DNA from 3 places in the Streptomyces sp. NPDC088554 genome. Region 1 is predicted to be linked to each of the others. Evidence: riboswitches for the same ligand, from Rfam matches in the RefSeq annotation. Region 1 holds a riboswitch; each other region holds the start of a gene.

What was found. Region 1 has a riboswitch for thiamine pyrophosphate ahead of thiO (glycine oxidase ThiO). Riboswitches for the same ligand answer to the same signal wherever they lie in the genome.
Region 2: another riboswitch for thiamine pyrophosphate. It lies ahead of ACIP8W_RS01660 (thiamine ABC transporter substrate binding subunit); the one in region 1 lies ahead of thiO (glycine oxidase ThiO).
Region 3: another riboswitch for thiamine pyrophosphate. It lies ahead of thiC (phosphomethylpyrimidine synthase ThiC); the one in region 1 lies ahead of thiO (glycine oxidase ThiO).

Annotation. Positions count from the first base shown of each region.
Region 1 is NZ_JBIVMF010000009.1:235,484-238,752, forward strand. It holds gene ACIP8W_RS13805 (thiazole synthase) at 1-108, opposite strand, end outside; gene thiS (sulfur carrier protein ThiS) at 111-335, opposite strand; gene thiO (glycine oxidase ThiO) at 365-1,579, opposite strand; TPP riboswitch at 1,577-1,690, opposite strand; gene ACIP8W_RS13820 (hypothetical protein) at 1,741-2,100, shown strand; gene ACIP8W_RS13825 (NAD(P)/FAD-dependent oxidoreductase) at 2,108-3,269, shown strand, end outside.
Region 2 is NZ_JBIVMF010000001.1:400,160-403,428, reverse strand. It holds gene ACIP8W_RS01665 (ABC transporter permease) at 1-860, opposite strand, end outside; gene ACIP8W_RS01660 (thiamine ABC transporter substrate binding subunit) at 944-2,053, opposite strand; TPP riboswitch at 2,137-2,261, opposite strand; gene rlmN (23S rRNA (adenine(2503)-C(2))-methyltransferase RlmN) at 2,351-3,269, opposite strand, start outside.
Region 3 is NZ_JBIVMF010000038.1:39,690-42,958, forward strand. It holds gene ACIP8W_RS29400 (SsgA family sporulation/cell division regulator) at 1-175, shown strand, start outside; gene ACIP8W_RS29405 (YibE/F family protein) at 261-1,661, opposite strand; TPP riboswitch at 1,732-1,876, shown strand; gene thiC (phosphomethylpyrimidine synthase ThiC) at 1,869-3,269, shown strand, end outside.

The DNA of each region.
Region 1 (3,269 bases):
GGCGGCGAGGGACCGCTCCAGTACGTCGAGGCTGGGCGCCCCGCCGGTCCCCATGATCAGCCGGGAGGTGAAGACGGTGTCCCCGATGATCAGCGGATCGTCGGTCATGGTCAGCCTCCCTGGACGGCGGTGAGGATCTCGATCCGGTCGCCGTCGCCGAGCGGCGTGCCGGACCACCGGGTGCGCGGGACCACGGTCTCGTTGACGGCCGCGGCGACACCCGAGGGCGCGGGGGTGAGGGCGGCGACCACCGTGTCGAGGGTGACCGGGGCGGCCAGCACCCGTGGCTCGCCGTTCACCGAGACGGTCACGGTGGTGGTCATGGTGGTGGTCATGGTGGCGGGTGCGGGGGTGCTGCCGGAGGTCATGCGGACTGCTCCTGACGTACGGAATCGGACGGGAGAACCGTGGGGGAGGCCGTCGGGCGCGCGCCGAAGCGCAGCGGGCTGAAGGCGCGGGCCTCCGCCGGGAGGGCCCCCGTGGTCAGCGCGGTGGCCAGCGCGTCGCCGGTGACCGGGGTGAGCAGCACCCCGTTGCGATAGTGCCCGGTGGCCAGCTGGAGCCCCGGCAGGGCGGTCGGGCCGAGCAGGGGCGCGTTGTCGGGGGAGCAGGGGCGCAGCCCCGCCAGGGTCTCGGTGAGGGGGAGTTCGGTGATGCCGGGGACCAGCTCGTGCGCGTCCCGCAGCAGTTGGTACACGCCGCCCGCGGTGACCGTGGTGTCCCAGCCCAGTTCCTCGCTGGTGGCGCCGACGATCAGCTCGCCGTTCTCGCGCGGCACGAGATAGACATGGCTGCCGCGCACCACGGCCCGTACGGTCCGGGACAGGAAGGGCGCGTACGGACGGGGCACGGTCAGCCGCAGGATCTGGCCCTTCACGGGCCGTACCGGCGGCAGTACTTCCTGCGGTACGCCGGGGAGCCCGCCGCTGAGACTGCCCGCCGCCAGCACGGTCTGGCCGGCGGTGAGCGCGCGGCCGTCGGCGAGCACGGCTCCGGTGGCGCGGTCGCCCGCGACGGTGAGCCGGTCGGCCCGTACGCGGTGGAAGACGACCCCGGCGCGCGCGCAGGCGGCCAGCAGGGCCGTGGCCAGCCGGCGCGGGTCGATCTGGTGGTCGCCGTCGACCCGCAGCCCGCCGCGCACGGCGGGCGCGAGCATCGGCTCCAGGCGGCGGCACTCGCGCCCGGTGAGCCACTCGGAGGCCAGCCCCGAACGCCGCTGGAGGGCGTGCAGGTCGCGCAGTTCGGCGCGGTCGTCGGTGTCGAGGGCGACGGCGAGGGTGCCGCAGGCGCGGTAGCCGGTGTCCAGGCCGCTCGCCGCCTCCAGTTCGGCGACGAACGCGGGATAGCGCGCGGCGGAGGCCAGGTTGAGACCGAGGAGCGTCTGCTCCCCGTAGTGGAGTTCGGTGACGGCGGCGAGCATCCCGGCCGCGACCCGCGCGGCCCCGCCGCCCGGATCGGGGTCCGCGACGGCGGTGCTCAGCCCGCGCTGCGCGGCCCGCCACGCCGTGACGAGGCCGATGATCCCGCCCCCGACGACCAGGACGTCGGGGGCGGTATGGCAGGCAGAAGACGACTGCATGGGCGTCCAGCCCCTCCCTTCGCCGGCATGACCCGGATCAGGTTCGTACGGTCGGAGGCCGCGTCAGCCTCCCTCTCAGCCCGGTGCGTCCGGACTCCCGCGAGGTAGTGTCGCTGGCCAGACTAACGTTCCGCCGCCCGCGCAGTAAGGGAGCCTTCGTCATGGCCCGTTCCTTGGACGGACTCGTCCTCTCCCCGGTCGCCGACCAGGCTCCCGGCCAGGTGGGCACCGGTACCCGCTTCGTCTACCACGAGCGGGACGGCGTGATCCGGGCCCGGTACGAGGGCGGTGACGTGGTGCGCGGACATCTGGTGGGGACCCGCGCGGGCGACCGGCTGGACTTCCGCTACGTACAGCTGAAGCAGGACGGCACGACCTCGTCGGGGCACTGCCTCTCCACGGTCTCCGAGCTGCCCGACGGGCGCGTCAGGCTGACCGAGAGCTGGCGGTGGGAGTCCCAGGAGGGCAGCGGCACCAGCGTCGTGGAGCAGCTGCCGGTCTCCGTGCCGACGGCGGGCTGAGGCACCGATGAGCGAGCCGCGTGTGGTGATCGTCGGAGCCGGGATGGCGGGGGTGCAGACCGCAGTTGCCCTGCGGGAGAAGGGGTACGACGGGCCCGTCACCCTGATCGGGGCCGAGCCGCACCCGCCCTACGACCGGCCGCCGCTGTCCAAGGCGCTGCTGTTGGGCAAGGCGGACAGCTCGGCCTTCGACCTCGACTTCGGCGCGCTCTCCGTCGAGTTGGGGCTCGGCCTGGAGGCGACCGGGCTGCGCCCGGCGGAGCGCGAGATCGACACCGCCGCCGGGCCCGTCCCGTACGACGTCCTGGTGATCGCCACCGGCGCGGAGCCGGTCGGGCTCGCGGGCACCGGGGGCGCGGCCGGTGTCCACGCGCTGCGCACGCTCGACGACGCGGAGGGGCTGCGCCCCGTCCTCGAACAGCGGCGCTCCGTCGTGGTCGTCGGCGCGGGCTGGATCGGCGCGGAGTTCACCACGGCCGCCCGGGAGGCGGGGTGCGCGGTGACGGTCGTCGAGGCGGCGGACCGGCCGCTCGCGGGCGCCCTGCCCGCAGAGGTGACCGCCCCCATGGCGGGCTGGTACGCGGAGAGCGGCGCCGAACTGCTGACGCACGCGCGCGTGGCCGGTGTCGAGCCGGGCGCGGTCCTCCTCGCGGACGGCACCCGGCTGTCCGCCGACGCGGTGGTCGTGGGCATCGGCGCGCGCCCGGCGACCGGCTGGCTGGCCGGGTCCGGCATCGCGCTGGGCGCGGACGGCTCCGTCACCGCCGACGACCGGCTGCGAACCTCGCTGCCGGGGGTGTACGCGGTCGGTGACTGCGCCTCCTTCCCGTCCGCGCGCTACGGCGAGCGGCTGCTCGTCCACCACTGGGACAACGCGCTCCAGGGGCCGCGCACGGTCGCCGCCCAGGTCATGGGCGAGAGCGAACAGGTCTACGACCCGGTGCCGTATTTCTGGTCGGAGCAGTTCGGCCGGTTCGTGCAGTACGCGGGCCACCACACGGCGGCCGGCACCCTGGTGCGGCGCGGCGACCCCGGGGACGCCGCCTGGTCCGTGGTGTGGCTGCGGGACGGGGTGCTGGTGGCCCTGCTGGCGGTCGGCCGCCCCCGGGACCTGGCACAGGGCCGCAAGCTGATCGAGGCGGGCGCCCGCCTCGATCAGCTTGCGGCCG
Region 2 (3,269 bases), on a different contig from region 1:
AGGATCACGGTGGTGAGAACCCCGCCCAGCAGCGCCCACTGCCCGGCGCCGCGCGGTCTGCTCGCGGTCCGCCCGGGATCCACCAGCCGCAGCGCGGTCTCCCGTTTCCGTACGGTCCACGCGTGCACCGCCAGGATCCCGCCGACGGCCACGAACTGGATCAGGGTCAGCACGGCGGCGGTCGGCAGGTCCAGCAGCTGCGCGGTCTGCCGGTAGATCTCCACCTCCAGGGTGGAGTAGCCGGGTCCGCCGAGGATCTGTACGACGCCGAAGGAGGTGAAGGTGAACAGGAACACCATCAGCGCCGCCGCCGCCACGGCGGGCGCGAGCGCGGGCAGCGTCACCCGCCACCAGGCCGTGAACCGTCCCGCGCCGAGCACCCGCGCGGCCTGCTCCTGGCGCGGGTCGAGCTGTGCCCAGAGGCCGCCCACGGTACGTACGACCACCGCGTAGTTGAAGAAGACATGGGCGAGGAGGATCGCCCAGACAGTGGTGTCGAGCCGTACGCCCCCCAGCTCGTCCAGCAGTCCGCCGCGCCCGAGCAGCGCCAGGAACGCCGTACCGACGACAACGGTCGGCAGGACGAACGGCACGGTGACCACCGCGCGCAGCAGCTGCTTCCCGGGGAAGTCCAGGCGCGCGAAGACATAGGCGCCGGGCAGCGCCACCAGCAGGGTCAGCGCGGTGGAGGCGAGCGCCTGCCAGCCGGTGAACCACAGCACGTCGAGGATGTCCCGGCGGCCCAGGACATCGGCGATCCGGCCGAGCTGCCAGCCGCCGCCGGTCTTCAGCCCGCGCCCGACGATCGCGGCCACCGGGTAGGCGAAGAAGACCGCGAAGAAGGCGACGGGCCCGGCCATGAGGGCGAGCCGCAGCGCGGTGGCGCGCACGGCCCGCCCCTTCATGGACTTCCCCGTGGGCTTCCTCGGGGGCTTCTGCCGTGCTACTTCACTACGAGTGAGGACCACGACTGGATCCACTGCTCACGGTTGGCGGCGATCTTCGCCGGGGCGACGGTTTCCGGCTTGTCGACGGTCGCGCCGAACTCCGTGAACAGCTTCGGCAGCGCGACATCCTTGACCACGGGGTTCACGAACATGCTGAGCGGCATGTCCGCCTGGAACTTCCCGCTGATCAGGAAGTCCAGCAGGGCCTTGCCCCCGGCCTCGTTCTTCGCACCCTTGAGCAGCCCGGCGAACTCGGTCTGCCGGAAGCAGGTGCCGGTGGCGACCCCGGTCGGGGCGGTCTTCGGCCGCGGCTCGGCGTACAGCACCTCGGCCGGCGGGCTGGAGGCGTACGAGACGACGAGGGGCCGGTTCCCCTTGGCCTTCCTGCCGCCCGCGGAGCCCGAGAAGGACTCGTTGTACGCCTGCTCCCAGCCGTCGACGACCTGGACGCCGTTGGCCTTCAGCTTCTTCCAGTAGTCCTGCCAGCCGTCGTCGCCGTACCGCGCGACGGTGCCGAGGAGGAAGCCGAGACCGGGCGACGAGGTGGCGGCGTTCTCGGTGACCAGCAGGTTCTTGTAGGCGGGCTTGACCAGATCGTCGAAGGACTGCGGCGGCGCCAACTTTCTGTCCGCGAAATACTTCTTGTCGTAGTTGATGCAGATATCCCCGGTGTCGATCGGGGTGACCCGGTACTCACCCTTGTCGGGCCGCGCCGCCGTGTCGACCCGCCCGAGCCCCTTCGCCTCGTACGGCGTGAAGATGCCGTTGCCGAGGGCCCGGGAGAGCAGCGTGTTGTCGACGCCGAAGAAAACGTCGCCCTGCGGGGACCCCTTGGTCAGGATCTCCTTGTTGAGGGCCTCGCCCGCGTCCCCGCTCTTCAGCACCCTGACCGTGTAGCCGGTCTCCTTGGTGAACTCCTTGAGCACGGCGGGCGAAGCGTTGAACGAGTCATGGCTGACGAGGGTGACGGTCTTGGACGGGGTCCCTCCGTCGGCCTTCCCCCCGTCGTCGCCACCGCAGGCGGCGAGGAGGGAGACCCCGAGCGCGGCGGCCAGAGCGGCGGCCGCGGCCCTTCCGACTCCGGCGGTGGTGCTGGTGATACTCACTGGTTTTCCTCCTGGGATATCCAGGAGAAGACGCGGCCCTGCCCGGACTCCGGACGGACCGGAACCCGGGCAGGGCGCAACAGCTTGAGTGGTGTCCGAACTTCCTACCCAGAATGACCTGGGCAAGGTTCAGAGGGTCTGCGACCGTTGTCCGCTCTCACGGACCATGCCGCACTCTCAGCGCTGTGGCGCTCCCCTGTCGGAAATTACGATGTATTCAGGTATCGAAAAATTGAAAATGCGATGTTTCAGGAAATCTAACGGTTTCCGGCCAAGATTACCCCGGCGATTCCGCTGCTAGCGCTCCGAAGCCGCCAGCTGCCCGCACGCTCCGTCGATCTCCTGGCCACGGGTGTCCCGTACGGTCACGGGCACCCCGTGCGCGGCGATCGCCTCGACGAACTTCTTCTCGTCCTCGGGGCGCGACGCCGTCCACTTCGAGCCCGGCGTGGGGTTGAGCGGGATCAGGTTGACATGCACCCGCTTCCCCTTCAGTAGCCGGCCCAGCCGGTCGCCGCGCCATGCCTGGTCGTTGATGTCCCTGATCAGGGCGTACTCGATGGAGATCCGGCGGCCGGACTTCTCCGCGTACTCCCAGGCGGCGTCCAGTACCTCCCGGACGTTCCAGCGCGTATTGACCGGGACGAGGGTGTCGCGCAGCTCGTCGTCGGGCGCGTGCAGCGAGACCGCGAGACGGCACTTGAAGCCCTCGTCCGCGAACCGCAGCATCGCCGGGACCAGACCGACCGTCGAAACGGTGATCCCCCGCTGCGAGAGCCCGAGCCCGTCCGGCTCCGGGTCGGTCAGCCGACGGATCGCCCCGACCACCCGCTTGTAGTTGGCGAGGGGCTCACCCATCCCCATGAACACGATGTTCGACAGCCGCGAGGCCCCACCGGGAACCTCCCCGTCACGCAGCGCGCGCATCCCGTCGACGATCTGGTGCACGATCTCCGCGGTCGAGAGATTCCGGTCGAGCCCCGCCTGCCCGGTCGCACAGAACGGACAGTTCATCCCGCACCCGGCCTGGGACGAGATGCACATCGTGACCCTGTCCGGGTAGCGCATCAGCACGGACTCGACGAGCGTGCCGTCGTGCAGCCGCCAGAGCGTCTTGCGGGTGGCGTCGTCGTCGCACGAGATGTGCCGTACCACCGACATCAGATCGGGCAGCAGCTCGGTCGCGAGCCTCTGACGCGCGGCGGCCGGAATGTCC
Region 3 (3,269 bases), on a different contig from region 1:
GCTTCAAGTGGGCGAAGACCACGCGCTGTTCAGGGTCAGCGCCGCACCGCTGGTCGCCTTCCTCGACCGTACGGACCGACTGGTGCCGCTCGGTCAGGAGCGGACGCTCAGCGATTTCGAGGGCAATCTGGAGGATGCGCTCGGACGCATCCTTGCCGAGGAGAACGCAGGCTGAACGGGGCCGTCCGGGTGGTTTCGAGGCCGTACCGACAGCGGGTGGTACGGCCTCGGGCCTCCCGGCCCCCTCCGGGACCGTACGGCTACTTCTTGCGGCGGCGGCCCCGGCCGCCGAGCGTGCGTGCCGAGATGCTCGGCACCGGTGTGGAGAGGGTCTCCTCCCGCCCCGCGGGTGCCGGACCGTCTGTGTCCGGTCCGGAGCCCGTGGGGGTCGGCTGAGCCGTGTTCCCAGGGGTCTGCCGGTCGGCCGAGACCACCAGGGCCGCCAGCGCGGTGGTCACCGGGACCGACGCGACCAGACCGATCGAACCCACCAGGGTCCGTACGATCTCCTCCGCCACCAGCTCGCTGTTGGCGACCGAGCCCACGCTCGACTGCGCGATCGAGAAGAGCAGCAGCAGCGGCAGCGCCGCACCCGCGTAGGCGAGCACGAGCGTGTTGACGACCGAGGCGATGTGGTCCCGACCGATTCGGATGCCCGCCCGGTAGAGCGCGCGGGGCCCCATCGTCGGATCCGCCTGGCGCAGCTCCCAGACCGCCGAGGTCTGTGTGACCGTCACATCGTCGAGGACACCGAGCGATCCGATGATGACGCCCGCCAGCAGCAGACCGCTCATATCGATCTCGGGGTAGAGGCCGTGGATCAGCCCGGTGTTGTCGTCCGTGTTGCCCGTCAGGCTCGCCCAGCCGATGAAGAGCGATCCCAGCAGGCCGATCAGCAGCAGGGAGATCAGCGTGCCGAGGACCGCGACCGAGGTGCGGGCCGTCAGACCGTGGCAGGCGTAGAGGGCGATCAACATGATCGCGCTGGCCCCGACCACCGCCACGATCAGCGGGTTCGAGCCCTGAAGGATCGCGGGCAGGATGAACAGCGTCAGAATGGCGAACGAGACGACGAGCGCGACCAGCGCCATGACACCACGCATCCGTCCCACCGCGATCACCGCGAGCGCGAAGATGCCGGCCAGCAGCGCCATGGGGAACTTGCGGTCCACATCGGTCACCGAGTATTGGAGATCACGGGGCGCGTCGGGTGCGTATGCCACCACGACGCCCTGTTTCACGTGAAACTGCCGTGGTGCGTCCGGCTGGACGACCTCGACGAAGGTCCGGCCCTTCTCCTTGCCGGAAGTCACCTCGACCGTCGCCTTCTTGCACTCCCCGGTCTCCCCCCGCGCCGCCTCGCGTCCCTGGGGCGTCGAGGTGCCGGAGGACGGGATCTGCGAGGCGTTCACGTCCTTGCAGTCGACCCGCTCGATCTGCACCACCCGGCCCTGCTCGGTCTGCCGGTCGAAGCCGACCCCCGTGCGTTCGTGCGCCGGAGCGCCGCCCGGCCAGAGCACGGCGAGCCCGATGACCACCGCGGTCGCGAACGGGATCAGAACCGCCGCGATCACCTTGCGGAGGTGTCGGGAGACGGGTGCGGCGGGGCCGTGGCTGTGCGAGTGGCCGTGCGGTTCGTGAGTCTGCTGGGATGAGGTCACCGACCGATCATCGCAAGAAGGGTGGGGCCCTCTGTTCAGCACGCCGGAAATGACGCTAGCGTGGGGGCACCTTTGCACACGCGGGAGCTCGGAGCACCGGGCTGAGAGGGCGCTGAACGAGGGGTCCCGGGACTTTTCCCCGGACGCCTGAGCTGCGCCGACCGCTGAACCTGTTACCGGGTAATGCCGGCGTAGGGAGTAGGTCTCATGACCGTTCAGGACACACGCACGCCTGCCTCGGATTCGGGGAATCCGGACGGGACCGTAAGGTCCATCGGCTGGCACAAGGGATATGTCCGGGGTTCCCGTCCGGATCTCCAGGTGCCGGTCCGCAGGGTGCACCTCACCACGGGCGCGGATGTGACGCTGTACGACACGTCGGGGCCGTACACCGACCCCGCTGTCGACACCGAGGTACGCCGGGGCCTCGCGCCCCTGCGGGAGAGCTGGATCATCACGCGCGGCGACACCGAGGAGTACGAGGGCAGGCCCGTCCGCCCCGAGGACGACGGGCTCAAGCACACCTCGCCGCGCGGGGGGCTGCTCCGGAGCGGAGCGACTGATCTGCGGGGCCTCGACGCGGTGTTCCCCGGCCGTCCGCGCAGGCCGCGGCGGTCCAGGGGCGGGCAGCCGGTGACACAGCTCGCGTATGCCCGCCGAGGGGAGATCACCCCGGAGATGGAGTACGTCGCGATCCGCGAGAACGTGCCCCCGGAGGTCGTACGCGAGGAGATCGCGGCCGGGCGTGCCGTACTGCCGGCGAACGTCAATCACCCGGAGACCGAACCGATGATCATCGGGAAGCGGTTCCTGGTGAAGGTCAACGCCAACATCGGCAACTCCGCGGTCACCTCCTCCATCGAGGCGGAGGTGGAGAAGATGACCTGGGCGACCCGCTGGGGCGCGGACACGGTCATGGACCTCTCCACCGGCCGCAATATCCACACCACCCGGGAGTGGGTGCTGCGCAACTCCCCCGTGCCCATCGGTACTGTGCCGCTCTATCAGGCGCTCGAAAAGGTCGACGGCAAGGCCGAGGAGCTGACCTGGGAAATTTATCGGGACACGGTGATCGAACAGGCCGAGCAGGGCGTCGACTACATGACGGTGCACGCGGGCGTACTGCTGCGGTACGTGTCGCTGACGGCCCGTCGCAAGACGGGCATCGTCTCGCGCGGCGGATCGATCATGGCCGCCTGGTGTCTCGCGCACCACAAGGAGTCGTTCCTGTACGAGAACTTCGAGGAGCTGTGCGAGATCCTCGCGGCCTACGACGTGACGTACTCCCTGGGCGACGGTCTGCGGCCGGGTTCCATCGCGGACGCCAACGACGAGGCGCAGTTCGCGGAGTTGCGCACGCTGGGCGAGCTGAACTCGACGGCCAAGCGGCTGGGGGTGCAGACGATGATCGAGGGCCCTGGCCATGTCCCGATGCACAAGATCAAGGAGAACATCGACCTTCAGCAGGAGATCTGCGAGGAAGCCCCGTTCTACACGCTCGGCCCGCTGACGACCGATGTGGCTCCGGCGTACGACCACATCACCTCCGGTATCGGCGCGGCGATGATCGCGTGGTGGGGGACGGCGATGCTCTGTTACGTGACGCCG